2 regions of the Macrococcus equipercicus genome follow, and region 1 is predicted to be linked to the other one. Evidence: a T-box and tRNA genes for the amino acid it is inferred to sense, from the RefSeq annotation. Region 1 holds a T-box; the other holds one or more tRNA genes.
What was found. The T-box of region 1 lies ahead of KFV11_RS07265 (valine--tRNA ligase). A T-box ahead of a tRNA ligase gene usually reads a tRNA of that ligase, here a tRNA-Val.
Positions count from the first base shown of each region.

Region 2: it has a tRNA-Val gene. The T-box ahead of KFV11_RS07265 (valine--tRNA ligase) is inferred to sense a tRNA for this amino acid. The anticodon was not compared.

Region 1 is NZ_CP073809.1:1,383,620-1,398,549, forward strand. Features, by position in the region: gene mreC (rod shape-determining protein MreC) at 1-623, opposite strand, end outside; gene KFV11_RS07220 (DUF4930 family protein) at 778-1,218, opposite strand; gene KFV11_RS07225 (GNAT family N-acetyltransferase) at 1,272-1,754, opposite strand; gene KFV11_RS07230 (ABC transporter ATP-binding protein) at 1,778-3,517, opposite strand; gene KFV11_RS07235 (ABC transporter ATP-binding protein) at 3,517-5,256, opposite strand; gene KFV11_RS07240 (hypothetical protein) at 5,518-5,805, opposite strand; gene radC (RadC family protein) at 5,850-6,518, opposite strand; gene KFV11_RS07250 (prepilin peptidase) at 6,518-7,225, opposite strand; gene KFV11_RS07255 (hypothetical protein) at 7,428-7,595, opposite strand; gene KFV11_RS07260 (bifunctional folylpolyglutamate synthase/dihydrofolate synthase) at 7,615-8,880, opposite strand; gene KFV11_RS07265 (valine--tRNA ligase) at 8,891-11,512, opposite strand; T-box leader at 11,574-11,781, opposite strand; gene KFV11_RS07270 (AbrB family transcriptional regulator) at 11,802-12,851, opposite strand; gene KFV11_RS07275 (hypothetical protein) at 13,164-13,538, opposite strand; gene hemL (glutamate-1-semialdehyde 2,1-aminomutase) at 13,679-14,930, opposite strand, start outside.
Region 2 is NZ_CP073809.1:1,688,865-1,703,794, reverse strand. Features, by position in the region: rRNA gene KFV11_RS09035 (23S ribosomal RNA) at 1-1,604, shown strand, start outside; rRNA gene rrf (5S ribosomal RNA) at 1,802-1,916, shown strand; tRNA gene KFV11_RS09025 (tRNA-Val) at 1,927-2,002, shown strand; tRNA gene KFV11_RS09020 (tRNA-Thr) at 2,014-2,089, shown strand; tRNA gene KFV11_RS09015 (tRNA-Lys) at 2,095-2,170, shown strand; tRNA gene KFV11_RS09010 (tRNA-Leu) at 2,181-2,264, shown strand; tRNA gene KFV11_RS09005 (tRNA-Gly) at 2,270-2,344, shown strand; tRNA gene KFV11_RS09000 (tRNA-Leu) at 2,377-2,465, shown strand; tRNA gene KFV11_RS08995 (tRNA-Arg) at 2,471-2,544, shown strand; tRNA gene KFV11_RS08990 (tRNA-Pro) at 2,561-2,634, shown strand; tRNA gene KFV11_RS08985 (tRNA-Ala) at 2,661-2,736, shown strand; tRNA gene KFV11_RS08980 (tRNA-Met) at 2,751-2,824, shown strand; tRNA gene KFV11_RS08975 (tRNA-Ile) at 2,857-2,930, shown strand; tRNA gene KFV11_RS08970 (tRNA-Ser) at 2,941-3,033, shown strand; tRNA gene KFV11_RS08965 (tRNA-Met) at 3,085-3,158, shown strand; tRNA gene KFV11_RS08960 (tRNA-Asp) at 3,163-3,238, shown strand; tRNA gene KFV11_RS08955 (tRNA-Phe) at 3,244-3,316, shown strand; tRNA gene KFV11_RS08950 (tRNA-Thr) at 3,329-3,404, shown strand; tRNA gene KFV11_RS08945 (tRNA-Tyr) at 3,412-3,495, shown strand; tRNA gene KFV11_RS08940 (tRNA-Trp) at 3,501-3,574, shown strand; tRNA gene KFV11_RS08935 (tRNA-His) at 3,577-3,649, shown strand; tRNA gene KFV11_RS08930 (tRNA-Gln) at 3,660-3,731, shown strand; tRNA gene KFV11_RS08925 (tRNA-Cys) at 3,741-3,814, shown strand; tRNA gene KFV11_RS08920 (tRNA-Gly) at 3,827-3,901, shown strand; tRNA gene KFV11_RS08915 (tRNA-Leu) at 4,022-4,105, shown strand; gene KFV11_RS08910 (GNAT family N-acetyltransferase) at 4,177-4,692, shown strand; gene KFV11_RS08905 (NUDIX hydrolase) at 4,704-5,168, shown strand; gene KFV11_RS08900 (PTS sugar transporter subunit IIC) at 5,201-6,253, shown strand; gene KFV11_RS08895 (ABC transporter substrate-binding protein/permease) at 6,382-7,806, shown strand; gene KFV11_RS08890 (amino acid ABC transporter ATP-binding protein) at 7,799-8,521, shown strand; gene queG (tRNA epoxyqueuosine(34) reductase QueG) at 8,627-9,763, shown strand; gene trmL (tRNA (uridine(34)/cytosine(34)/5-carboxymethylaminomethyluridine(34)-2'-O)-methyltransferase TrmL) at 9,750-10,226, shown strand; gene nfsA (oxygen-insensitive NADPH nitroreductase) at 10,238-10,981, shown strand; gene nagA (N-acetylglucosamine-6-phosphate deacetylase) at 11,203-12,345, shown strand; gene KFV11_RS08865 (6-phosphogluconolactonase) at 12,367-12,981, shown strand; gene KFV11_RS08860 (nuclease-related domain-containing protein) at 13,230-14,138, opposite strand; gene KFV11_RS08855 (SAS053 family DNA gyrase inhibitor) at 14,249-14,401, shown strand; gene fumC (class II fumarate hydratase) at 14,489-14,930, shown strand, end outside.

The DNA.
Region 1 (14,930 bases):
AGGACGAGCAGACTTTTGCTGTCATCATAATGATTGATCATGCCAAAAATCTCTGAACCGCTCTGCTGCAGCGAGACACTGATCTTACTTGCTTTGACGCTCGAGGAAATCAGCTCAACCTGGCTCGAATACGCATTCACCTTTTTAATGCGGCCGACGAGTCCATTGTTGGTCATCACCGCCATATTTTCCTTGATACCTGCGGATTCACCTTTATTGATAATGAAAGTGTTCATCCATTCGTCCTGATTGCGCGCGATAATAGTAGCAATCTCAGGATCATAGTCAGCGATGCTGGCTGTTTTCAGCAGATCGCGCAGTTCCTTGTTCTCTTTCTCCAGGCGGTAGTTATCCGCTTCAACCTGGCTGAAACCTTTAATCTTCGCTTTCAGCTGTCTGTTTTCTTCTTCAGCATTCCACATATTGACTAGATTCGATAAGTTGTGCGAGATGAACAGAGCGGGATACGACACAATGCGCTGCCCGAGTGCCGCAGAATCGCCGGCAATCTGTTCAGGGACAGAAGTATTTCTTTCTCTTAATGACAGACCGACAAGCATAATAAAAATAATCAGCCCGAATAGCACAAAGACCAATTTGTTCCGACTGTAGAATTTCGGCAACTTAAACACCTCATTGATAGTAATCGTTAGTAGTTAAAGAATAACATATTTTAAATTCAATCGAAGTATATTTTTTCAATAATTATCGAGGGTTTCTTATGAAGTGCGTTTATGACATAAAAAAATAACTATCCGGAGATAATTATTTTTATTGTTATTGATACGCTGATTTTTCCTGCAGGCTGATCTGCTGACCGAGCGCTTTCAGCTGATTCTGGAGATCCTGCTCTGACTGGAACAATGTAATGTTCTTATCGCCGAAACGGTATAACAGATAATCCGAACCCCGCTCGGCAATCAAATAATCGTCATTATAACCCATGCGGGATAATCCTGACACTGCCATGAATTCCTGTTTATCCATAAAATTGAAAATATTTTTCACTTGTGTCAGTGGAATATTCCTAAATAGCTTATTGTCTTCCAAAGAATAATTAATGCCGTTCTGAACAAGATGGTCCGCCTGAGCGGTTTCTTCATTTCCCCACAAACCCATATGACCTTTAAACATTATAACTAAAACGACTGCTGCAACAATGGCAGACAGAACCACTGTCCGTATTAACCCCATGAACATTCTCAATGAAAATCTCATCGCTATCACCTCTGACATCACTATATAAGATACTACGTCAGCTGACATCGGTCTTAAGATGGAACTTCCAGCAGCATAATGTAAAACGACAGCCGCTCATTACCTTCAACGACTTCAAACTGCTGCACGTGCTGAAAACCCATGCGCTCATAAAGACGAACTGCCCGGCTGTTGAATGCAGCGACTGTCAATCTGAAGTAATTGACCTGCTGCATGTTCCTGTAGAACTCCATCAGCGCGGCCATCAGCTGTCTGCCGTAACCTTGTGATGTCAGGTCAGGACGGAGTGCCAGACCGATATCAAGGCAGTCCGTTATGATATCGTAATCGAATGCGACGGTTGCCATCTCGCCGTCACAGAAAAATCCAATCAGTTCATCATCGCAGAACGCTGCATAATAATGGCCGTTCAGGAACTCCTCGATAATGTAAAGGTCTCCTTCTATATTATAGAACTCATAGCCTTCGCCGAAATCCCAGCCGCCAATCTGTTCTGCCCAGCTGCGGGTCATCGGTCTGATTTCAATAGCTTCCATCCATTCAATCTCCTTATGATCTGCTAGTGCCCGGCCGACTGCAGACGATACATTTTAGCATACTGGCCATCATGCTGAATGAGTGCTGCGTGGTTTCCTGATTCAATAATTTCACCTTTATCCAGCACGATGATTTTGTCGGCGTTCTTAATAGTAGACAACCGGTGTGCAATAATGAACGTCGTTCTTCCCTGCTTCAGCACATCCATCGCATTCTGAATGATCTCCTCTGTCTCAGAATCAATGCTTGCCGTTGCTTCGTCCAGAATCAAGATGGCAGGATCGAACGCAAGCGCCCGTGCAAACGAGATCAGCTGACGCTGTCCGCTTGATAACGTGCTTCCTTTCTCAACGACCGGCGTATCAATGCCGCGTTCCAGCCCGTGAATGACACGGTCACCACCCACTGCATTCAATGCTGCGACTGCACGCTCCCTTGAAATACGAGGGTCGTTCAACGTGATGTTGCTGAGAATAGTGCCACTGTATAAATAAGGATCCTGCAGTACAATGCCCATCGATTGTCTGAGCGACTGCTTCGTCACTGTTGTGGAATCTACACTGTCAATCAAGATCTGACCGTGAGACGGATCATAGAAACGGAACAGCAAGTTCATAATGGAACTTTTCCCGGAGCCGGTATGGCCGACGAGTGCGATGGTCTCGCCGCGGCGCGCCTGAATATTAATATGCTTCAGCACATACTGATCATTCTTATAGGCAAATGACACGTCTTTGAACTCGACCTGTCCTTGTGCAGGCATCATCTCTTTGTCTTCCATGACTTCAGGTTCTTCGTCCATCATTTCATAGACGCGGTTAGCGGACACTCTGGCCTGTTCCAGTACACTTAAGTTGTTGACCATATTAAACATCGGATTGAATAAGCGCGTCAAATAGTCGACGAGTATATACATCATCCCGACAGTCATCGCATTGGAGCCGCTGAGGAACGTTGTCCCGAATACATAGATCATAACGGCAAATATCAATGCGCGGATGGTGCCCATCAAGTTATGGCTGGTCAATGAATCCAGCTGAATGATTCTTGAATAGTTCTTCAAGTAAGTTTCATTCAGCTCATTGAACTCCGCCTGAATCTTCTGCTCCTGGTTAAATGCCTGGATAATCGTCATCCCGTTGATCGATTCATTGAGCATCGCATTCATATCACTGTTCTTCTCTCGTGTGACATGATTGTACTGGTCTGATAACTTCCGGTAGAACGTCAGCCAGGCAAACAGCAGCGGCACAACAATCAATGCTGTCAATCCCAGCTTCCAGTTGAAATAGAAAATCGCAATGATAATGCCCAGTATGTTAGCGATTCCGGAAATATAAGTCGGCAGCATCACTGTGAATAATTCAAGGATGGTCTGCGTATCGTTTGTAATTCTGGCGACGACTTTTCCGGCCGGTAAGTTGTCGAAATATTTGATAGGCAGCCGCTGCATATGGACAAATAAATGATTTCTCAAATTTTTAATCACATTGGAGCCGGCATTCTGAAAATAAATGGTCTGATAATAACTCAATACAGCATTGATCACAGCGACCACTGCATACAATGCAAGCAGTTGATAAATCGGTGCCATATTAATGACCCCTGACTTCGCAGGTCTCACATGATCATCAATAATGGTCATAGCGATGATTGGTCCGATAAGTTCTGCCATCACGGCTAGAATCAAGATAACCAGACCGATAATGAACATACGCTTATATTGCATGGCTTCTTTGAACAAGCGTTTCGTCACTGACATTACAGTTCCTCCTCCCCTAACTGCTGACGGTCAAACTGTTCCTTATACCAGCCGCCTGACTGCAGCAGCTCCTGATGCCTTCCTTGCTGAACAATCTTTCCGCGGTCCATGACAACAATCAGGTCAGCGTGCTGCACGGCTGACAACCGGTGCGTAGCGATGACTGTTGTTTTCCCCCGTCTTGACTGCTGAATATTACTGATGATTGCTGTTTCCGTCTTCGCATCTACCGCTGACAATGAATCATCAAGTATTAATATTTCAGGGTCTTTGATCATCGCCCGTGCAATTGAGATGCGCTGCTTCTGACCACCTGAAATAGCGATTCCTTTCTCCCCGACCAATGTCTCAAGGCCCTGCGGCAGCCGTCTGACATCTTCCGTGAAGTTTGCGAGATGGATGGCATGCTGGATTTCTTCATCGGTTGCGTCCGGACGGCCGAACTTAATGTTTTCTTTCACCGTTCTTGAAAACAGTATATTTTCCTGGGAGACATAGCCGATTTTCTTTCTGACATCTACTTTTGTCATATGCTGGATGACATGACCACCAAGTGATATATTGCCCTGCCCTACCGGATATTCCTTCAGAATCTGCTTGATCAATGTCGTCTTACCGCTTCCGGTCGGACCGACGATACCAAGCGTCTGACCTGCCTCCACCTGAATATTGATGTCTGTTAAGTTCGCCGTTTCACTGAGCGGATACTGGAAGTCAACATGCTGGAAGGCCACTTGATGACCGTCAGGTATGACAGCATCAACCGGATCCAGCAGCACATCCTGTTCATCGAGCACCGCCATGACACGGTCAAGCGATGCATTCCCGCGCTGCATAATATTGAAGAGAAGACCAATGGCAAACATCGGCCAGACAAGCATGTTCAAATAGACGTTAAATGTAATCAGCCCGCCGATAGTGATCTCACCTTGATTGACAAGAAAACTGCCATATCCTAATGCAATAATAAAACTTAGCATTGTCACAATAATCGTCAGCGGCTTGAACAGGGCATCCAGACGCTCCACATGCATGAATTTGTTGACGACATCTGTTGTCATCGCAAAAAACTTATTGTTCAAGTTGTCTTCCTGCGCGAATGCACGCGTCACGCGAATTCCTTCAATGGATTCAAGGACATCATCATTCATGTCACCGAACGCATCCTGGCTCACTGTATAACGCTCGTGAATCAGCTTACCGAGCTTCTGCTCGACAAGCGCAAGAAACGGCAGCGGCAGCAGTGCAAATAACGTCAACTTCCATGAGATAGTGAATCCCATCATCAAAATGATGGTCGCCATAAAAGTCGTGCTGTCGATCAATGTCAGAATCCCGAAACCGACAGTCTGTCTGATGGCTGATAAATCATTGGTCGCTCTTGCCATCAAGTCACCTGTTCTGTTCTTCTCATAAAAACTCGGACTCATCGTCAGCAACTTCGCCATCAATTTCCGGCGCATCAGACTTTCCAGCAGCTGTGAGCCGTTGAACAGTAAATAGCGCCAGAAATAATGAATCATATAGCCGACGACGGTCAGTCCGACGAAGAAGACGAGAATCTCGGTCAGTAGTTTCCGTGTCAGCGTGCCTGTATTGATGTAGTCAATCGTCCTGCCGATGATCCACGGCGGCAGAATCTCTGTCACGTTGGCAGCAAGCAGCAGCAGCACAGCAATCAAATACCGTTTCTTTTCCTGCTCAAAAAACCAGCTTAATTTAAATAGTACGGAAAACATAAGTTCACTCCTTTTCTGTCAATCATGCTGTCCTAAACGCAAAAAAACGCACACCTTCCGAATGGAAAGCATGCGCTTTAAACGTAAGGAGTTATACTCCTCCAATAAACTAAAAAACAGCCCATTGAGGAGGAAGATATGAAATTACGAGCAGTTTATCCTGATAGTTTTTCATGGTCTTATCCTCCTTTTCTTAATTTTCAATATTATCATAATTCAAAAAACTAAGTTTGGCAATATAAATATTCGTTTTCCGAACAATTATCTTTTCAGCCATTTTTTAATGACGAACAGAAACAGCACAGAGAGCAGCCCCCAGATGACTCCTGCGGCAAGCGCGCTGAGCACAACGCTGATGATACTTCCCGCATATGTATTCTTCAGCAGTGTAAAGAAAATAATCGGAAATAGGCTCATACCGGCAAATGCCATTATAAATGTTGTCACAAAATGCTTTCTTACAATCACGGGTTCTTTGTTCAATATGCTGTACATATAGACCATCGGGGCTATCAGCAGCAGCAGAAAAATCGTCGCAAATATATCCATAGTTCACCTCTCCCTAATTATAGCGGATAGCTGAACAGATAACACTACAGCAGCCCTTTTTCCTTGATGCTGACAAACGTACCGTCACCGATGATCAAGTGATCCAGCACCTCTATGCCGAACATCGTCCCGCAGTTCATCAGCCGCTTCGTCGCTTCGATGTCTTCGACAGACGGCGTCGGATCACCGGATGGATGATTGTGGACTACGATGATATTTGCAGCCGACCGCTTGACCGCCTCCCGGAATACTTCACGCGGATGCACAATCGATGCATTCAATGACCCTTTAAAGATCAGCTGTTCATGAATAATGATATTTTTTGTGTTTAAATATAAGCCGATAAAGTGCTCCTGCGTATAATAGCGCATCCGCTCCATCAAAAGATCAGCGACACATTGCGGAGTTTTAATGCGTATTTTATCTTCCAGCGAGTGCGTATGCATGCGTACCGCAAGTTCAATCATCGCAAGCATGGTCACCGCCTTCTTTTCGCCGATTCCCCGGATCTCCCTCAGTTCCTGCAGTGTTAAATACCTCAATTCTCTGACGTTGCCGACTTGATTCAGTACTTTATTGGCGACTTCAAGCACGGATTCGTCCTTAGTTCCTGTATTGATGACAATGGCCAGCAGCTCCTGGTTGGTGAGCTGCTCGGGGCCATAGGTCATCAGGCGTTCGCGTGGTTTATCATGTTCAATCATCGTCAGCATCAAGTTAAAAAACCTCCGAAATAAATAGAATATAATTCATCGTAGTAAAAGAGCACAATCATCGTGCTTGTCGCAATGAAAGGAACAAACGGAATCTTCTTCAGCTGGTTCTTATAGCAGAGAAAGATGATGGCGGCAATGCCGCCGATGACATAAGTGAGCATAAAAATGAGCACGAAATACGGCCAGGGCAGAAAGAGCGACATGACAGAAAGCAGCTTCACATCGCCGTAACCGATACTTCCCGTCAGAAAATAAAATAAATGCAGCAGCAGAATCATCAGACCGGCTGACAACAGATGACCAAAATCCAGCAGCTGCTCAACGTTGAAGATCAGCAGCAGCAGAAAAAAGAGGAACGTCATATGGTCCGGAATACGAAAATGATACGTATCATAAATCGCAAGCGGTACTAGAAAGCAGATCAAAAGCACACAGTTGGCGGTCATCTCGTCAGGACGGGCGGTCAACAGCAGAAACATAAGCGCAAACAGCACTTCAACGACAACGTGACTGACAGGTATACGCTGACGGCACAGCCTGCATCTGCCGCGCTGCATGAAATAACTTAATACAGGAATCAGTTCATACCAGCCAAGAGACTTGCCGCATGACTGACAATGCGACCGTCTCAATAAAGAACCCTCGTTATCCATTACACACCACATAAAAGAACCGATCACACTACCGATGATCATCGACCACATATTATCACCTCCATCATTGATAGTTCTACTGTATAACAGACAAATCTGTTCGTAAAAATACAGAAAATGATGAAAATCCAAAAAAATCCTGCAGATTTTGATGAACGTCGTCGTTTTCATCAAAATCTGCAGGATTAGTGATTGTTTTCAGGAAAATGAGCAGTGATTATCATTATGAGCCAAAAAATTGTTAGTCATCAAGTTATAGAAACAGACAATCAGGGCAGATCGCGACCCTAATCAGCGCAATCTTCCAGACAAACTTCAGCCATCTTGTATAAAGGATGCCGGCCGCTGCAAGCAGTGACGCATGTAAGCCGGGCGTAAGAATAAGCAGTAAAGCGTATTGATGCGGTAATCTTGTCTCCATAGGAAAAATCAAATAACCATTAGTTATTTTTTAAATAATTTTTCACGGCGCTGATGAAATAAAGACTGCCGGTCACAAGCAGCAGATCTCCGTCATAGTTTTTAATGAGCGAGCCGTAATCTTTCACTTTCTCGACGCGTTCATGTTCGACATTCTCATAGATGACATCGACAGGCAGCGCTTTAGGGAAGTCAAACTCCGTGACATAAAACGTCGCGGCGATGTCTTCAAGCGCCATCAGCATGCTGCCGATCGGTTTACCGTCAATCGCACTGAACAGCACATCGATGCGCCGGTCCGGATAATGCGTATTCATCGTCTCCACAAGGACATCGATGGACTCCTTGTTGTGGGCGCCGTCCAGTATGATGGTCGGATGGTCCTGAATCTTCTCAATGCGGCCGGTCCATGTCGTCTCCTCAATGGCTTCAATCATCTTGTTGAAATCAAGCATGATCATGCCGCGTTCGAACATTTCTATCAGTGTAGTGATGGCCACTGCAGCATTTTCCTGCTGATGTCTGCCGATCATCTTCAGTTCAATATGCTCCAGTTCATAGTCTTTGTAACGGTATGTGAATTCCCTGCCGAAAGGAATGACATGGAAATCCCGTGTCAGTTCAATCGCTTTCGCATGATAATGTTCGGCCTGCTGAATGACATAGTTACGCGCCTCATCATTTTTGATCGCATAGACAAGTGGTACGCCGGGCTTGACGACACCCGCTTTTTCTTTAGCGATATCGAGGTATGTGTCACCTATAATGTTCGTATGGTCAAGACCAATGCTTGTCAGCACCGTCATTACGGGTACAAAAACGTTCGTTGAATCATTCTTCGCACCGAGTCCTGCCTCAACGACAACAAAGTCAACCGGGTGGATTTCACCGAAATAAAGGAACATCATCAATGTGATGATTTCAAACTCTGTCGCCTGACCGAGTTCTGTTTCGGCAGCCAGCTGTTCACTGACCGGTCTGACACGGTCAACAAGACAGACGATGTCGTCATCTGTTATCGGCTGACCATTCAAGCTGATACGCTCGTTGAAAGTCTCGATATAAGGAGACGTAAACGTACCGACCTGATAGTTGTTAGCCATCAGCACATTCTTCAAATAGCTGACGGTCGAACCTTTGCCGTTCGTCCCGACGACATGAATGCCGTTAATATGCTGCTCTGGATTGCCTAGACGGTCAAGCATCCAGCGCATCCTTTTGACACCCGGCTTGATTCCAAACTTCGTCCGCTCATGTATCCAGTATAAACTCTCTAAATAATCCATAATTTCGCCTCTACTTTAATTGTGCTAAACGTTCTTTCACAGCGTTATAGCGCTCTGTATAAGTGAGCTGCTTTTCTTTTTCTTCGTTGATGACTTTCTCCGGTGCTTTTGATACAAAGCGTTCATTGGCAAGCTTGTTGTTGACACGGTCAAGCTCCTGCTGCCATTTTTCAAGTTCTTTTGTCAGACGGGCGCGTTCCTTATCCATGTCAATCAGACCTTCCAGCGGCAGAATGATTTCTGCACCTGCAACAGGTAAAGTCATCGCTTTGTCGATCGTCTCCGGCTGCTCACTGATAATCAGTTCTGACGGATTACAGAAACGCTCCAGATAGAAGCGGTTCTCTTCCAGCTTCGCTGTAATAGCATGATGATTTGTCTTGATGATCATCGGTATTTCTTTTGACATCGGTGTATTGACTTCATTCCGGGCAGTACGGACTGCACGGATAATCTCCATGAGCTGCTCCATATCCTGTTTGGAAGATAAATCAGACCATTCGTCGCGGACGACCGGCCACGACGCCGTCACGATTGACTCGCCTTCGTGCGGCAAGTTCTGCCAGATGGATTCTGTGACAAACGGCATAAACGGATGCAGCATACGCATAATCTGATCCAGCGTGTAAGCAAGAATAGAACGGGTCGTCTGCTGCGCTTCCTCGTCGTCTCCGTTCATCGGAATCTTACTCATCTCAATGTACCAGTCACAGAAATCATCCCAGATGAAGTTATACAGGCTGCGGCCTACTTCACCGAATTCATATTTCTCAGCAAGACGTGTCACTTCTTCAATGGTTTCATTCAGCCGCGTCAGAATCCACTTATCAGCCACTGACTTTTTACCGCCCCAGTTAATATCTGCGACCGTGAAATCGTCACCGATGTTCATCAAGCTGAAACGGGAGGCGTTCCAGATCTTATTGATGAAATTCCATGCTGCTTCCACTTTCTCTGTCGAGTAGCGTAAGTCCTGCCCCGGTGTCGAGCCGGTTGCCAGAAAGTAACGCAGGGCATCCGCTCCGTATTTGTCGATGACATCCATCGGATCAACACCATTACCCAGCGATTTACTCATCTTACGGCCGTCTTCCGCCCGTACAAGCCCGTGAATAAGCACGTTATCAAATGGGCGTCTACCTGTAAACTCAAGTCCCTGGAAGATCATGCGTGCGACCCAGAAGAAGATAATATCATAGCCGGTAACAAGGACATTCGTCGGATAGAACTCCTTGAAGTCTGCTGCGTCAACGTTCGGCCAGCCGAGCGTTGAGAACGGCCAGAGCGCACTTGAGAACCATGTATCCAGCACATCCGCGTCCTGCGTCCAGTTCTCAGTATCCGCCGGTGCTGTTTTACCGACATAAAGTTCGCCCGTCTCATTATGATACCACGCCGGAATCTGGTGCCCCCACCAAAGCTGACGGGAAATACACCAGTCATGTATACCTTCCATCCAGCGGTTGAAAGTTCCTTCAAAGCGCGGCGGAATGAAATCGATACGGTCCTCCGTCTCTTGATTAGCCAGTGCCTGTTCAGCAAGCGGCGCCATCTTGACGAACCACTGCGTCGATAAGTAAGGCTCAACGACTGCACCGCTTCGTTCGCTGTGACCGACCTGGTGAATATGTTTCTCGACTTTTACGAGCTCACCGCTCTCCTTTAAGTCAGCAATCAGCTGTTTGCGGCAGTCAAAGCGGTCCATGCCCGCGTATGGACCAGCCAGCTGATTCATCGTGCCGTCTTCATTCATGACATTGATGCGCGCAAGGTTATGACGGTTACCGATCTCAAAGTCATTCGGATCATGGGCAGGCGTCACTTTCATCGCCCCTGTACCGAAGTCCTTCTCAACATAGTCATCACCAAGCACCGGAATCTCACGGCCGAGCAGCGGTAAGATGACCGTCTTACCGATCATGTGCTGATAACGTTCGTCTTCAGGATGCACGACAACTGCAGTGTCGCCGAGCAGCGTCTCAGGACGAGTCGTCGCGATCTCGATGAAGCCGCTGCCATCACTCAGTGGATAGTTGATGTGATAAAAAGCACCCTCAATTTCCTCGTGAATGACTTCGATGTCGCTCAGTGCTGTACGTGCAGCAGGATCCCAGTTGATAATCCGTTCACCGCGGTAGACCAGCCCTTTTTCGTACATCTTAACGAACACTTCGCGCACTGCCTCAGACAGCCCTTCATCCAGTGTGAAGCGTTCACGTGAGTAATCGAGGCCGAGACCGAGCTTCGCCCATTGCTCACGAATGAATCCGGCATATTCCTCTTTCCATTCCATCGTCTGCTCCAGAAACTTCTCACGGCCGATATCATGACGTGAAATACCGTCAGCGCGCAGCTTTGCTTCTACTTTTGCCTGTGTCGCAATCCCGGCATGGTCCATACCCGGCAAGTACAATGTATTGTAGCCCTGCATCCGCTTCATACGCGTGATGATATCCTGCAGCGTTGTATCCCATGCATGGCCGATATGCAGCTTCCCTGTCACGTTCGGCGGCGGAATGACAATAGTAAACGGCTTCTTGTCAGAGCCGCTTTCCGCTTTAAACAGTGCGTCGTCCACCCATTTCTTATATGTGCCTTCTTCAACTAGTTCATGATTGTATTTAGTATCCATCCAGTAACCTCCAATTAATCATATGGTAATGCTCAGAAAACAAAAAAATCCCGTCCTAAAACAATAGGACGGGAATAATCTCGTGGTACCACCTAAATTCAGCCGCAGCTGCACTCATTAAGATTAACGCTCTTCCACGCTTCCACCTACTGAATGTTCAATGAAAGACACTTGCGGGCTACCTTCAATCAAAGTCACTGCACAGTTTCACCAGACCTGCACTCTCTAGAAGTTTCTGTTGACCTACTCTTCCCGATAATCATATGAATTTGATTTAATAGTAGCTGATTTACAGCCTCTTGTCAATCTGACTTTTCTTCAGTATGTACTGGACGAGCGGTGTGACAATGAGCAATATGAAGAATATCCTGAAAATATGATAGCTTGAAATCATAGCGACATTGGCACCGGTTTCAATACCGACCACGATAATCTGTGCCATGCCGCCCGGGGCCGCACTGAGAAACAGGTCGTTGAACGGATGAGCGGTCAGCCAGGTGAACACAATGACCATGACGAGCGTCGCACCGATCAGCAGCAAGTTGTGAATGCATATACCGACAAACAGCCGCCTGGACAGCTGGTTCGATAGACTGTACATTTGAAGGCCGATTCTAATACCGAACAGCACTTGCGCTAAAGCAACCAGCATATATGGAATCGAGAAGGTCTGTTCCGTCATCATATTCCATATAATCAGCACCAGTATCGGCGCCAGCAGCTGCGGGACCGGAAAATGGATTTTGGTCATGAGCCGGTAGACAGCAGCAGTACTGAGCACGAGCAGGATGAACGACAGCGGACTCAGCTGCATAAAGAGAGATGGTGCTTTATGAGCGGCATGTGATACGCCGCCGCTCTGCCATGAACTGACCAGCGGCACAATCATGATGACAAACAGCAGCCGTGACGTCTGGGATAAAGTCACTACAAGCAGATTCGCCTGTTTATTTTCCTCGGCCATCACAATCATCTGACTCAGTGCACCAGGAATCGAACTGAGCAGTGCCGTTTCAAACGTGCAGTCCACAATTTTTTTAAACAAAAGGGACAGCAGGACGGCCGCAGCAAGCAGCAGCATATTCAGGATGACGATATTGACAGCATCATCTTTAATATCCAGCACGACTTGACGGGTGAAAGCAGCCCCGATCTGAGCGCCTAAAATAAACAGACCGAGGTCACCGAGTACTTTCGGCCAGACAATCGTTCGCCGGGAGAATTTGCTGCACAGCACCGCCGCAATGATCGGGCCGAACAGCCACGGCAGTATCATACCGACTTTCATCAGCAGAAAACCGACCGAAAGAGCGAGAATTACTAATAACAGTTGAAACATTGCCGTCACTTCCTCTACTTAATATTGTAACAAATTTGTTTAGAAAGTTGTGAGCAGGCTATTTATTAATTAAGAAGCTAAAGGAGGCAGACAGATGTTTAGATATGCAGGGGGATCCACAGGGTGCTTGTTCTCGATCATCATTTCAATCGTTTTATCCATCTTACTGACATTACTGCTCAATATAATTTTTTAAGAATTTTTTAAGAATTAAAGAAAGCACCGCTGAGGAATAATATCTTCAGCGGTGCTTTCTTTCAATATATCAACCATCAAAATAAAAAACCGTGAACTAATCCACGGTTTCAATTATTAAGACGCAAGGTCAAAGTTAACGATTGAAGCTAAGTCGAATTTCACTACAGAAGCTGATTCAGTTGTTGCTTTTTCTGTAGTTGCTTTTTCTGTAGTTGACTCTTCTGTTTTATTATCGTCTTTTTTGTCATCTTTGTCATTGTTACACATGCTCATTAGCAATGGAATCGCAAGAAGAAGGATTAATAATGGAATCAACCAAGGCCATGGACTTTTCTTCTTCGGTTCTTCACGATGAACGTGTGTATCACGTGTTTCTCTTACACGGTCCCCGTCCCGATTTGTAGTACCATCCGCTTGATGTGTTACATGACGATCTTTTTCTGAATCATAGATAACGTCTTTGTCGTTAACGTTTTTGTTGTTAGCCATAGTAGAAAACCTCCGTTAAGATTATTTTTGTAAATTTTATTTACATCAATATTATTGCCTTTAATCAGGAATATAAACATCATTCATAAAAAAAAATGAAAATCACATGAGAATAATGTGATTTTCATTATATAAACCCTTTATTTAACGGCGTTCAGCGCTTTATCAAATGCCGCTAAAGTTTTCTCGATATCTGCTGATGTATGCTTCGTTGACAGGAACATGCCTTCGAACTGGGACGGCGGCAGGAACACACCATTTGCAGCCATCTCGCGGTACATCTTCGCAAACAGCTTGAGGTCAGACTTGCTCGCCGTCTCAAAATTCGTCACTTTCTGTTCATTCAGGAAGTAGCCGATCATGCTGCCGGCACGATTAATCGTGATCGGCACACTATGTTTAGCGAACACTTCTGTTAAGCCCGCTTCCAGCTGGTCACCCAGCTGATTGAAATACGTATAGCTGTCTTCTGTCAGCTGACTGAGCGTATAATAGCCGCCGGTCATCGCCAGTGGATTACCGCTCAGTGTGCCTGCCTGGTAAATATCTCCTGCCGGTGCGATACGTTCCATAATGTCACGTCTGCCCCCGAACGCGCCTACCGGCAGTCCGCCGCCGATAACTTTGCCGAGACAAGTCAGGTCGGGTGTCACATTGAAGTAACCTTGCGCACAGTTGTAGCCGACGCGGAAGCCTGTCATGACTTCATCAAAGATCAGCAGCGCACCATATTCATTTGTGATGTCCCGCAGTCCTTGCAGAAAACCTTCCACCGGTGGGACAACGCCCATATTACCGGCTACGGGTTCAACGATAACACAGGCAATATCATCACCATATTTCTCAAATGCTGTCTTCACTGCATCAAGGTCATTATAGTGAACCGTGATTGTGTTTTCAGCCGTTCCTTTCGGTACACCAGGGGAATCCGGCAGTCCAAGCGTCGCTACACCAGAGCCCGCTTTAATGAGCAGACTGTCACTGTGACCGTGGTAGCAGCCGATGAACTTCAGAATTTTGTTCCGGCCAGTATAGCCGCGCGCGAGACGCAGGGCAGCAAGTGTCGCCTCAGTACCGCTTGAAACCATACGGACCATCTCAATGGACGGGACGCGTTCAATGACAAGTTCCGCCATTTTCGTCTCGAGCTCAGTCGGCGCGCCGAAGCTTGTGCCGTTCAAGACAGTCTTGTTCAGTTGTTCAGTGACTGTCGGATCAGCATGCCCTAAAATAAGCGGGCCCCAGCTCAGGACATAGTCGATATACTCATTGCCGTCGATATCATATATTTTTGAGCCTTTACCATGGTCCATGAAAATCGGGTCCATATCTACGCTCTTGAACGCCCGGACCGGACTGTTGACGCCGCCCGGCATGACTTTCTGTGCTGCT
Region 2 (14,930 bases), 310 kb from region 1:
TGAGAATCCCGTCCACCGATTGACTAAGGTTTCCAGAGGAAGGCTCGTCCGCTCTGGGTTAGTCGGGACCTAAGCCGAGGCCGAATGGCGTAGGCGATGGATAACAGGTAGATATTCCTGTACCACCTAAGATTGTTTGAACGATGGGGGGACGCAGAAGGATAGGCGATCGTACTGTTGGTTATGTACGTCCAAGCATCAAGACTGAGCATCAGGCAAATCCGGTGCTCGCGAAGGTTGAGATGTGACGGGGAGCGAAATTATAGTAGCGAAGTCGTTGATTTCACACTGCCAAGAAAAGCCTCTAGTTAGAAATTAGGTGCCCGTACCGCAAACCGACACAGGTAGTCAAGATGAGAATTCTAAGGTGAGCGAGCGAACTCTCGTTAAGGAACTCGGCAAAATGACCCCGTAACTTCGGGAGAAGGGGTGCTTTTTAGGGTGCAAGCCCTGAAGAGCCGCAGTGAATAGGCCCAAGCGACTGTTTATCAAAAACACAGGTCTCTGCAAAACCGTAAGGTGACGTATAGGGGCTGACGCCTGCCCGGTGCTGGAAGGTTAAAAGGAGTGGTTAGCGCAAGCGAAGCTACGAATTGAAGCCCCAGTAAACGGCGGCCGTAACTATAACGGTCCTAAGGTAGCGAAATTCCTTGTCGGGTAAGTTCCGACCCGCACGAAAGGCGTAACGATTTGGGCACTGTCTCAACGAGAGACTCGGTGAAATCATAGTACCTGTGAAGATGCAGGTTACCCGCGACAGGACGGAAAGACCCCGTGGAGCTTTACTGCAGCCTGATATTGAAATTCGGCACAGCTTGTACAGGATAGGTAGGAGCCTTCGAAGCGTGAGCGCCAGCTTACGTCGAGGCGCTGGTGGGATACTACCCTGGCTGTGTTGACTTTCTAACCCGCGCCACTTATCGTGGCGGGAGACAGTGTCAGGCGGGCAGTTTGACTGGGGCGGTCGCCTCCTAAAGAGTAACGGAGGCGCTCAAAGGTTCCCTCAGAATGGTTGGAAATCATTCGCAGAGTGTAAAGGCACAAGGGAGCTTGACTGCGAGACCTACAAGTCGAGCAGGGTCGAAAGACGGACTTAGTGATCCGGTGGTTCCGCATGGAAGGGCCATCGCTCAACGGATAAAAGCTACCCCGGGGATAACAGGCTTATCTCCCCCAAGAGTTCACATCGACGGGGAGGTTTGGCACCTCGATGTCGGCTCATCGCATCCTGGGGCTGTAGTCGGTCCCAAGGGTTGGGCTGTTCGCCCATTAAAGCGGTACGCGAGCTGGGTTCAGAACGTCGTGAGACAGTTCGGTCCCTATCCGTCGTGGGCGTAGGAAATTTGAGAGGAGCTGTCCTTAGTACGAGAGGACCGGGATGGACATACCTCTGGTGTACCAGTTGTCGCGCCAGCGGCATAGCTGGGTAGCTATGTATGGACGGGATAAGTGCTGAAAGCATCTAAGCATGAAGCCCCCCTCAAGATGAGATTTCCCAACTTCGGTTATAAGATCCCTCAAAGATGATGAGGTAGATAGGTTCGAGGTGGAAGCACAGTAATGTGTGGAGCTGACGGATACTAATCGATCGAAGACTTAATCAATTAAGAAAAGTGAAGGCAAGCGGAATGGCTTGAATCATTTTTGATGAGGCGGATGACAATCCTGATTGTCAGTACGGCTTAGAAAATGATGAAAGACAGCGCAGCTGTAGCTGGACAAACATAGATTTATCGGCATTGCCGGTCGGATCACTTCTTCAGCGTTTATCTAGTTTTGAGGGTATAATTCACCCCATCTGTCTGGTGACGATGGCAGAGAGGTCACACCTGTTCCCATACCGAACACAGAAGTTAAGCTCTCTAGCGCCGATGGTAGTTGGACTGACGTCCCGCGAGAGTAGGACGCTGCCGGGCAGAAACATTTGGAGGATTAGCTCAGCTGGGAGAGCATCTGCCTTACAAGCAGAGGGTCGGCGGTTCGATCCCGTCATCCTCCACCATTTATTATTATGCCGGAATAGCTCAACTGGTAGAGCAACTGACTTGTAATCAGTAGGTTGAGGGTTCAAGTCCTTTTTCCGGCACCATGTTAGAGCCATTAGCTCAGTTGGTAGAGCATTTGACTTTTAATCAAAGGGTCAGAGGTTCGAATCCTCTATGGCTCACCATTTTAAATATGCGGGTGTGGCGGAACTGGCAGACGCACTAGACTTAGGATCTAGCGCCTACGGCGTGGGGGTTCGACTCCCTTCACCCGCACCATATTTGCGAAAGTAGTTCAGTGGTAGAATACAACCTTGCCAAGGTTGGGGTCGCGGGTTCGAATCCCGTCTTTCGCTCCATTATTATTTTTTTGTCAAAAATCGATATATCAGCCGGGGTGGCGGAACTGGCAGACGCACAGGACTTAAAATCCTGCGGTAAGTGATTACCGTACCGGTTCGATTCCGGTCCTCGGCACCATTTATGCGCCCGTAGCTCAATTGGATAGAGCGTTTGACTACGGATCAAGAGGTTAGGGGTTCGACTCCTCTCGGGCGCGCTAATTATTTTTGCTACGGGAAGTAGCTCAGCTTGGTAGAGCACTTGGTTTGGGACCAAGGGGTCGCAGGTTCGAATCCTGTCTTCCCGACTTACTTCTTAAGTAGTTTATATTATGGGGGCTTAGCTCAGCTGGGAGAGCGCCTGCTTTGCACGCAGGAGGTCAGCGGTTCGATCCCGCTAGTCTCCACCATAATAATTTAATACGGCGGCGTAGCTCAGCTGGCTAGAGCGTACGGTTCATACCCGTGAGGTCGGGGGTTCGATCCCCTCTGCCGCCACTAATTTTTTAAAAGTGTAACTTCTGGATTTAGGACCTTTAGCTCAGTTGGTTAGAGCAAACGGCTCATAACCGTTTGGTCGCAGGTTCGAGTCCTGCAAGGTCCACTTATATAATGGAGGAATACCCAAGTCCGGCTGAAGGGATCGGTCTTGAAAACCGACAGGGGCTTAACGGCCCGCGGGGGTTCGAATCCCTCTTCCTCCGCCATTATTTTTTACTTCAGCACTCAACAAGAATAAACACACTATTTATTATTATCGCGGGATGGAGCAGTCTGGTAGCTCGTCGGGCTCATAACCCGAAGGTCGGTGGTTCAAATCCGCCTCCCGCAACTAAGGTCCCGTGGTGTAGCGGTTAACATGCCTGCCTGTCACGCAGGAGATCGCCGGTTCGATCCCGGTCGGGACCGCCATGTATGGCTCAGTAGCTCAGTCGGTAGAGCAATGGATTGAAAATCCATGTGTCGGCGGTTCGATTCCGTCCTGAGCCATCTTTTTATTATGCCGGAATAGCTCAACTGGTAGAGCAACTGACTTGTAATCAGTAGGTTGAGGGTTCAAGTCCTTTTTCCGGCACCATGTATTTGGAGGGGTAGCGAAGTGGCTAAACGCGGCGGACTGTAAATCCGCTCCTTCGGGTTCGGCAGTTCGAATCTGCCCCCCTCCACCATAAATAGGGGCATAGTTTAACGGTAGAATAGAGGTCTCCAAAACCTTTGATGTGGGTTCGATTCCTACTGCCCCTGCCATGGCGATTGTGGCGAAGTGGTTAACGCACCGGATTGTGGTTCCGGCATTCGTGGGTTCGATTCCCATCAGTCGCCCTTCTATTCTTGGGGTATAGCCAAGCGGTAAGGCAACGGACTTTGACTCCGTCACTCGTTGGTTCGAATCCAGCTACCCCAGCTCTTTTCTGGCGCCATAGCCAAGTGGTAAGGCAGAGGTCTGCAAAACCTTTATCACCGGTTCAAATCCGGTTGGCGCCTCCATTCATCATATATGCGGGAGTATTTCAATTTTTAGAATACTGACCTTCCTGGTCAGAGATACAGGTGCAAGTCCTGTCTTCCGCTCCATATTTTATATTGTGCGGGAGTATTTCAACTTTAGAATACGAATCTTCCTGATTCGAGATATAGGTGCAAGTCCTATCTTCCGCTCCATTATTTTTGATTAAATGCTCTTTATAATATTACGCCGGCGTGGCGGAATTGGCAGACGCGCTGGACTCAAAATCCAGTTCCCTCACAGGAGTGCCGGTTCGACCCCGGCCGCCGGTATCTGAACTCTGAAACTTATGTTTCAGGGTTTTTTTAGTGTATAATAAGACAAATGTACAGGAGGTGCTCAATTGATTGATTATATAAAGCCGGCTCTTGAACACAAGAGCGCTTTAAAAGCACATTATAAGCGGGTCATTACCCATACATTTCAAGTAGACGGTATTGACGATGCTGAAGACCTGCAGCATGAAATCGATACGAAATATAGTTATATTGAGCGCTATTATCGTCAGACGGATGTATGCTTTATAATAGCTAAAAATGATAAACAGATCATCGGCGGCATTGCCTCCTATCGTCCAAACAGTAACATCGACAAGATGATGAAAGGCAAGTTGAATCACTTATATGAAATAGGTTCGTTGTATGTCAATCCAGCATATCAGGGGCAGGGGATTGGCAGTACATTGATCAGACAGATGCAGGAAGAGCTGCGGGCTGCTGGAATACGTGAATTCTGTTTTGATGCTTCGTATACTCTTGCGATCAAAACATGGACGAAGATGTTTGGTCCTGCGACCTATGTAGTTAAAGATTACTGGGGTGAGGGCGGGGATCATCATATATGGGTGGTCACCCTTTAAGGAGAAAAACTATGGACTTATCTCTGTTATTAGACAGCCACAAACTAAATATGAGAACATCGGCGATCATTCGGCGCGGTGATGAATGGTTGATGCATTACGGGGTCAACGATGAATTTATCACGACGGTCGGCGGACGCATTAAGTTACTGGAAGATTCACAGTCTGCGCTGATAAGAGAGCTGAAGGAAGAGTTAAATTTGACAGTAAGTGCGAATGAGCTTCAGTTTAAAACGATTATCGAGAGCTTCTTTGATTACAGAGGGACGCATTATCATGAGCTGCTATTTGTCTACTTATTAGAAGTCGGCGATGAGCTGGGTGAAGGAGAAATATTTGCACAGCCCGACCCTCATTTTGTCTTCAAATTCTATTCAGCAGTAGAATTGGATCAGGAGATTATTAAGCCTCAGGAATTAAAAGTATTAATGCTCGGAAAAGATAACCACGGTCACTATATAGCGGATAATCTTTAACAGCAGAGATTAAAACAGAAAGTCGGTCATTTATGGAAAAACATATGTCTTTTAAATCATTCTACTTCAATATATTGAACGGTATGGCAACCGGAATTGTAGTGGCACTGATTCCGAATGCGATGCTCGGTGAGCTGTTTAAATACTTAAGTCAGTATCATGAGCTGTTTACAGTGCTGACGCAGTACTTGATGATGTTCCAGTTCAGCGCCTCTATTATCATCGGGGTGCTTGCAGGATATCAGCTGAAGTTCAACGGCATTCAGAGTGTCATTCTCGGCGGGGCGGCATTTATCGGTTCTGGTGCGGTCCAGTTCACGGATAAAGGGGCAAGTCTTGCCGGTATGGGTGATCTGCTTAATATGCTGCTGACAATAACTGTAGCGGCCCTTGTCATCAGAGCGCTCGGCAACCGGCTCGGCACGCTGAACATTGTCTTTCTGCCGATACTGGCAGGCGTTCTGCCCGGGGCCGTCGGAACGTTTACGCTGCCTTATATGAAGATGGTCACAGGCTCACTCGGCCAGGTCATCGCGCATTTTACGACGTTAAATCCACTCGTCATGTGCATTTTAATATGCACTGCTTATGCACTGCTGATGGCGACACCTATTTCTTTAGTCGCAATCGCCACCGTGATCAGCTTGTCAGGTTTAGGGAGCGGCGCTGCCAATTTAGGGATTACGGCATGCTGTTATACGTTTATTGTCGGTTCCTGGTTCGTCAATGATAAAGGGGTGAATACAACACTCGTCATCGGCGCTGCCAAGATGATGATGCCGGTTTATGTCAGACATCCTATCATTATGGTGCCGCTGATAATCAATGGCATCGTCGGCGGTACAATGGCTTATTTCATGGGCGTTCAAGGGACGCCGATGTCAGCAGGGTTCGGCTATACAGGGCTTGTCGGTCCGCTCAATGCGTTTAAATATATGGACAGCAGTGCTTTAGTCAATGTCCTGAAACTGCTTGCAGCTTATGTCCTCGTGCCGCTGCCGGTCAGCATATTAGCCCATACCGTGCTGTTGAAAATTCTGCCGGGATATCACGCTGATATTTATCAATTTAATAAAAGTGAGTGATAAAAAATATTCTGTTAATTAACAGAATATTTTTTATTTTTAGTATTGTATATTATTTCAATGACCTGTATACTTTTATACAGGAAAGTAACAAAGGGGGCAGTGAATTGAAGAAATTAGTCGTGTTCATGATGATGACCGTACTGCTATTGTCTTGTATTCCGTTTAAATCGGCGAGTGCACAGGACGATCAGTATGAGACCATTAAAAAAAGAGGGGAAATTCGCGTCGGGCTGTCTGCTGACTATGCACCATATGAGTTTGAGCAGACTGTCAACGGTAAAAGTGAATATGTCGGCATAGACATTGAGCTTGCCAAAAAGATCGCGAAAGATTTAGGGGTAAAATTAAATGTTGTAGATATGTCATTTGACAGTCTGCTCGGTTCGATGAAAACGGGTAAGATTGACGTCATTATTTCAGGGATGTCACCGACACCTGAACGTCGTAAAGAAGTGGACTTCACAGATAATTACATGGAAGTCACTCAGCGTATGGTTGTTCAGAAGAAGAATAAAGATAAACTTAAATCAATTAAAGACTTCTCAGGTAAAAATATTGGGGTGCAGAAGCAGACGACTCAGGAAGCACTAGCACAAAAAGAAATTCCAGATGCAAACTTGTCTTCATTAACGCGTGTGCCTGAAATCATCATGTCACTTAACTCCGGTAAGATTGACGGGGTTATCCTTGAAGGACCGGTAGCTGATGCATACCTCTCAAAAAACACAGGACTTTCTTATTCAAAACTGCAGTTTGCAGATGCGGCTAAAGGAACAGCAATCGCTTTACCGAAAGATTCACCGGAGCTGCTTGATAAGCTGAATGCCAGCATTAAAGAAGTGCGGGACCAGGGATTGATTAAAGACTATCAGAAAAAAGCCAATAAAGCGATGTTTGAAGAAGGGTCATTCTTAAGCAAGTATGGCAATTACTTCCTGAAAGGGATTGGAGCGACGATTCTGATTTCTATCTTCGGTGTTATACTCGGTTCGTTGTTCGGCGGCATTCTGGCCTTTATGAAACTGAGCCGAAACATCATCGTGAAAGCTATCGCATGGATATATATTGAGTTCGTCCGCGGCACACCACTATTAGTGCAGGTGTTCCTTGTTTACTTCGGTACAACAGCAGTGCTTGGCCTTGATCTGTCAGCATTTGTCTGCGGTGTCATTGCTCTGATACTGAACTGTGCAGCGTATATCGCTGAAATTATCCGTGCAGGTATTAACGCAGTCGACAGAGGACAGATGGAAGCGGCACGTTCACTCGGTTTAAGTCATTCACAGGCGATGAACAAAGTCATCATGCCGCAGGCCATTAAAAACATTCTGCCGGCACTTGGTAATGAATTTATCACTGTTATTAAAGAATCATCAATTGTGTCTGTTATCGGTGTCAGCGAACTGATGTTCAATGCACAGAAAGTGCAAGGTGCATCGTTTGATCCGTTTACCCCATTGTTGATTGCCGCAGTTGCCTACTTTATCCTGACATTCACGTTATCTCGTGTGATGAATGTCTTCGAAAGGAGAATGAGTGTAAGTGATTAATGTAGAAAACCTTCATAAAAGTTTCGGACAAGTAGAAGTATTAAAGGGGATTGACCTTGAAGTGGCATCAGGAGAAGTAGTGGCAGTAATCGGACCGTCAGGAAGCGGCAAATCGACATTTTTAAGATGCCTGAACCTGCTTGAAACACCGACAGGCGGCCGCATTATATTTGAAGGGGAAGTGCTGAACGCGAAAGGGGCAAACATCAATAAACTCCGTCAGAAGATGGGGATGGTGTTCCAGAACTTCAATCTCTTCCCGCATAAAACGGTGCTTGAGAATTTGACGCTGACACCGATGCTTGTTAAGGGTGAGAAGAAAGAGTCAGCAGAGCAGCGCGCATTAGGACTGCTCGAAAAAGTCGGACTGAAAGAACGGGCAGGTGCTTATCCGTCGCAGTTATCAGGTGGACAGAAGCAGCGTGTCGCGATCGCAAGAGCACTGGCGATGAACCCGGACGTGATGCTCTTCGATGAGCCGACTTCAGCGCTTGACCCGGAGATGGTCGGTGATGTGCTGCAAGTTATGAAAGACCTCGCACGTGAAGGGATGACGATGGTTGTTGTGACACACGAAATGGGATTTGCACGAGAAGTAGCAGACCGCGTTGTCTTCATGGATAAAGGAATCGTCCAGGAAGAAGGGACACCGGCGCAAGTATTCGGCAGCCCGCAGAACGAACGGACGCAGAACTTCCTATCTAAAGTATTATAGTAAGCGACTAAAATAGAGCTATCAAATAAGCCGGCAACCGAAGATTTATTTAGGTGCCGGCTTGTTTTTGTGTTAAAATAGTTGCATTGATTTGGAGGTGAGTACATGTCAGAACAGCTGAAGCAGGAGATTATCGCCTACAGCAGAACGATAGGTATAGATGCCATCGGATTTACGACGGCTGAACCGTTCGAAGAGCTGCGGCCGAAGCTTGAAGAGTATTATTCGAAGGGATACGCATCCGGGTTTGAGAGTTCTGATATCGAGCTCAGAATCGATCCGAAGAAATCACTGCCGTCTGCGCGCTCCATCATTGCCATTGCAGTCGGCTATCCGAACCGGCTTCCAGATGCGCCGCGAAGCATACGCGGGGAGCGGCGGGGTATGTTCGCCCGCTCGTCATGGGGAATGGATTACCATTCGCTGCTCAGGAAGCGGCTGACACTGCTGCAGGCATTCATCGAGGAACGGATGCCGTCTGCCGAATGCCTGTCGATGGTAGACACAGGCGTGCTGAGTGACCGGGCAGTCGCAGAGCGTGCGGGGCTCGGCTACGCAGCAAAAAATGGCTTTATACTGAATGACAAGCTCGGCACATGGACGTATCTCGGTGAACTGCTGACGTCGATTCCGCTGCCGCCGGATAAGCCGGTCAGCGACAGCTGTCTCGACTGCACAATATGCATCGACCGCTGTCCGACAGGTGCACTGGTCGGGAACGGCCAGCTGAACGCTCAGAAATGCATCAGTTTTCTGACGCAGACGAAAGGCTTTCTTCCTGATGAGTACCGCGGAAAGATCGGTAACAGGCTGTACGGCTGCGATACTTGTCAGCAAGTCTGCCCGAGAAACCGCGGTATTAACACACTGCAGGATGATATCATTCTTGAGCCGCTGAAGCTGAAGCCGCTGCTCGAGCCGCTGCTGACCATCAGTAACAAGATGTTCAAAAATGAATACAGTCATCTAGCAGGCAGCTGGCGGGGTAAGAAGCCGATCCAGCGCAATGCGATTATTGCGCTGGCGCATTTCAAGGAAGAGTCAGCCGTCCCGGCGTTGAAAAAGGTCGCCGTCGAAGACACGCGCCCTGTCATTAAAGGGACTGCTTACTGGGCCATCGGCAAAATCGCAGGCCAATTGGAAGCGCCGTTTTTGAAGGAACGGTATAATATAGAAGAAGACGCAGAAGTCAGAAATGAAATATTAAAAGGTTTAGAGGAGATTGAACATGTCATCAATTAATGTCGTTTTATATCAGCCGGAAATTCCGGCGAATACAGGTAATATCGCAAGAACTTGTGCAGCAACGGATACGACACTGCATTTAATACGTCCGCTCGGATTTTCAACGGACGATAAAATGCTGCGCCGTGCAGGCCTTGATTACTGGAAATTCGTCAACATCATCTACTATGACAGCATCGAGGAATTTTTCGACAAGACAGCAGGCGGTAATTACTATTTGCTGACGAAGTTCGGCAAAAAGCCGCATACAACATTCGACTATTCAGACACGTCAGTCGACCATTACTTCATCTTCGGCCGTGAGACGACAGGACTTCCGGACTGGGTGAAAGAGAAGTATATGGACACGGCCCTCAGAATTCCGATGAATGACAATGTACGTTCACTGAACTTATCCAATACTGCAGCGATTTTAGTATACGAAGCGCTGAGACAGCAGAACTACCCAAATCTTAAATAAGGACTGATTACATGAATGAAGTAGTGAAGCAGCTGATGGAGCACCGTTCAATCCGGAAATTTGAAGATAAATCACTGGACGAGGATACGGTAAAAATACTGGTCGAAGCAGCACAGCAGGCATCGACATCAAGCTTTGTCCAGGCATACTCTATTATCGGGGTGATTGATCCTGAGATCAAACAGGCACTGCGCGCCATCAGCACACAGGACTACGTTGAACATAACGGCCATCTCTTTGTTTTTATCGCCGATTTCAAACGGCACCATATAATCGCTGAACGGGCAGAAGTCTCCATCGATGATTACTTCGGTGCGACAGAGAGCTTTATCGTCGGCACAGTTGATGCCAGCCTTGCCGCACAGAACATGGCTGTAGCCGCAGAAAGCATGGGGCTTGGTATATGCTATATCGGCAGCCTGAGAAATAATATGGCTGAAGTCATTGAACTGCTCGGGCTTCCTGATTATACGTATCCGTTATTCGGCATGGTCGTCGGCTATCCGGCACAGACGGGCAGCAGAAAAGCACGCCTGCCGTTTGAACATGTCTATCACGAGAACCGTTATGAGACAGGTGCCGAGTACTTGCAGCAGATAGCAGCGTATGATGAAGAGATTGCTGACTACTACCGTGAACGTACGGACGGTAGACGCAGTGATAAGTGGAGCAGCCAGGTCACTGATATGCTGAGCAGGAAGACCCGCACAGACGTAGACGGCATCGTTAAAACCCAGGGCTTTTTGCAGCAGTAATAAAAGAAAGACAGGACCGGCTCAGCCGATTCTGTCTTTTATTTGTTAAGATCTTCGTCTCTAATTCCGTAGTTAGATTCTCTGCCGGCAGTTAACATAGCGACAATGAAAGATAAAGCAACCATACCAATTAAAATTGTGCCCATTGATGTTGGCCTCCTATACTATTATTGATTTTATTATATACTAAAGCCAGACTAAAGAAAAGGAGACGTTAGGACATGCAGGTTATAAACAATGTGAAAATTTACACGGAGCATGCAGTCATCGAGCGGGGCTATGTTCTAATAGATGGAGAACGGATTGCGGCGGTCGAGCCCGGAGACTATGCCGGAGACTGCACTGACGTGATGGACGGGGGCGGCCATATACTGCTGCCGGGGTTCATTGATATTCATATCCACGGCGGTTACGGAGTGGACACGATGGATGCTGACAAGGACGCGCTCACTACGCTGACAGAAGGCCTCCTTAGTGAGGGGACGACATCTTTTCTCGCGACGACGATGACAGAAGATTTAAGCCGTGTGAAACGTGCACTTGATGCTGCGAGCGCTTATGATGGTCCTGGTGCAGAGATCATCGGCATTCATGTCGAAGGGCCGTTTATTTCCGAGCATAAAGTCGGTGCCCAGAATCCGGACTATGTCAGGCGTCCGACTGTCGAGTTAATTGAGGAGCTGCAGCGCTCAGCGCGTGGTAAAATTAAAATTATGACTATCGCACCCGAAGTGGAAGGTGCGATGGACGTCATCCGCGAAAAACATGAGGATATCATCTTCTCGCTCGGTCATACTGTAGCGACATTTGATGAGCTGAACGAGGCAGCAGCAGCGGGGGCAGCGCATATCACCCATCTCTATAATGCGGCGACACCGTTTGAACACCGCGAACCCGGGGCATTCGGTGCAGCATGGTTGAATGATGGACTGAAGACAGAATGTATAGTAGACGGTATTCATTCTCACCCCGCCGCTGTCAAAATTGCCTACCGGTTGAAAGGGCGTGACCGCTTCATGGTCATCACCGATGCGATGCGTGCCAAAGGAATGCCTGACGGGGATTATGAGCTCGGTGGTCAGCGGGTCATCAAAAAAGGCGGTAAGGCCGTACTCGCTTCTGGGACGCTTGCCGGCAGTATTCTGAAAATGAATGATGCGCTGCGCAACTTTATGGCTTATACTGGTGAGACACTTGATAATGCATGGCGCGTCGTCAGCTATAACCAGGCCGTCGCTCTCGGCATGCAGCAGGATATCGGCAGCATCAAAGCAGGGAAGTATGCGGACCTCGTTTTAGTGGATCACGAGTTAAATGTTTTAACAGCAGTGAAAAAAGGGTATATGAAATTGATTAAAAACTAGGTTGTACAGGAGGAAAACATCATGGCTATGAACTTTAAAATATTTGATTCTAAAGGCATCGCAGCAAAATATGCAGCGGACCTTGTACGTAAACAGATGAACAACAATCCAACATCCATCATCGCTTTCGCTATGAATGATGAGCAGGATTTTTTCTATCGTGCATTAATAGAGGATGTGACGAAAAATCCAGTGGATGCCAGCCAGATCCATGTGTTCGACTATGACAAGAATGAAGCAAGCTTCAAACAGATGGGCATCGTCACAGAACAGCTGCATAAGGCAGACAGAAACGGCAGCCTGCAGCATGACGTGAAAAAAGTGAAGACTAAAGAGAACAAAGGCAAGCTGACGATGCTTGTGACGACGTTCAATGCAGACGGCAGCATCGGCTACCGTGAAGTCAATGCAGATAAAGAGGAAGGTCTGCTGACAGCGCGTGAAGTCATTGTGCTGGTGACAGGACCTGACAAAGCAAAGGCAGTCAAACGCCTGTACGAAACGGCTGAATCTCAGACGACGTTTGAAGCGGCCAACTTAAAAGGACACCGCATGGTCACTGTTATCCTCGATAACGAAGCAGCACAAGGATTACCTGCGGATATCCGCGAATATTACCGCTCATTATTCTCCTGATATAACAGAACATCGGCTGCGGCCGATGTTTTTTGTTTGTAAAGAGTGGGAACATGGAAGATGAGCTGAGTGTCCTGATTGAAGACACTCGTAAGCAGAAATGGAGCTGAATGTCCTGATTGAAGACACTCGTAAGCAGAAGTGGAGCTGAGTGTCCTGATTGAAGACACTCGTAAGCAGAAGTGGAGCTGAGTGTCCTGATTGAAGACACTCGTGATTACGAATTCTCATGAGTGTCTTCCATTTAATTATTTATAGTGCCAGCCCTCATAATTACCCTTAGTCAGCAGATAGTTTTTCGACAGAACTCGCTGGATGGTTCTTTTGTCAATCGACTCTCCAAGCCAGTCAGTCACTAACTTAGTAGTTATCGGTTTATCCGGCCAGATTCGTGAGATTTCTTTAACACCATTAGAAATAACGGCAGCCGTGCTTATGTCAGTATTGCATTTCAGGCACTGGAACTTTCTCTGGCTAATCCGCTCTACTTTGTTATAACATACAGAGCAGTAGGTGCCTTTTGTCACTTTGGAATAGTCGATGTCCATCTTTTTATCGAAATTATTGGGAACGCTGCGCTTCATTAGGTGATTGACTAATGGGACGGTGCTGCGCCAATTAAATCGTCTACGGTATTTCGCGAGTACAAGCGCGAAGTTACTGGTGGCCAGCACGTCGCCGCGGAGCAGCATGCCATGAATGCACTGGCTGTCATTTATGAAAAACGGGTAGACGATAACATCGATGTAGGGATCGAACTGCGCAACATAAGCGCGCAGCAGTTTCTTCAGGCGCGCCAGCTGATCGTTCAGCGCTGTGAACGGCTCTCCGCTCATCATGTAAAATAAGCCGTCCGCAGCATGCAGATCGAACGATAAGTTCTTGACTTCAAACACCAGCACGCAGTCGTCCAGAACAATCAAACTATCAACCTGCACTTGCTGAAAATCAATATTCAATCTGAGGTCACTAATATAAATGCCATCAAACCCATCAAAAAAACAACTCAGCAGTTCATCGACACGAGTTTCACCGTATTCACCTTTTAATAGCTTGTCACACCTTGCAGCAGTGTCGTCAGAAAAGTGGAAGCGTTCCTGCAGCAGCCGGAAACAGTCTGCCTGGTGCAATGATACACGTGGTTTCAATGATTTCATCCATACCTCCGCTACATATAAAATTTAACAATTATAAGATATATCATTTTGTTAACATTCACAACTTTGAGCGTTATGTAGTATAATCATTTAAAAAGGAGGTCATGATAATGACAGACCGCTATCAAGATCAGGACAACGAAATGGTGCAGGACTTCGACGATGTTGTCGAACTGGGCAAGGAGATGGAGCAGATTTCACTCCGCAACGAAGAAGACCGGGACAATGACTGGTCGGAAGAAGATGACGCGCAGAACAGTTGAGAAATCAGCTGTTTTTCTATGAAAACAGATGAATGAAAGCGTTATTTATTGTAGAATGGACTTATTAAGAGATAAGGGGAGAAAAGAATGTCTGTAAGAATTGAACATGATACATTTGGTGAAATAGAAGTACCTGCGGATAAATACTGGGGCGCACAGACGCAGAGAAGTAAACAAAACTTCCCGGTCGGTAAAGAAAAGATGCCGATTGAAGTTGTCTATGGATTCGCGCATCTGAAGAAAGCGGCAGCGATCGTCAACAAGGACCTCGGCAAACTATCCGAAGCTAAATGTGAGGCGATCGTCAAAGCATGTGACGATGTGTTATCCGGTAAGCTGGATGACCACTTCCCACTTGTCGTCTGGCAGACAGGAAGCGGTACGCAGAGCAACATGAATGTCAATGAAGTGGTGGCTTTTGCAGCGAACAAGTATTTACAGGAATCAGGCAGCGATGAATCTGTTCATCCGAACGACGATGTCAACAAATCTCAAAGTTCAAACGATACTTATCCGACAGCGATGCATG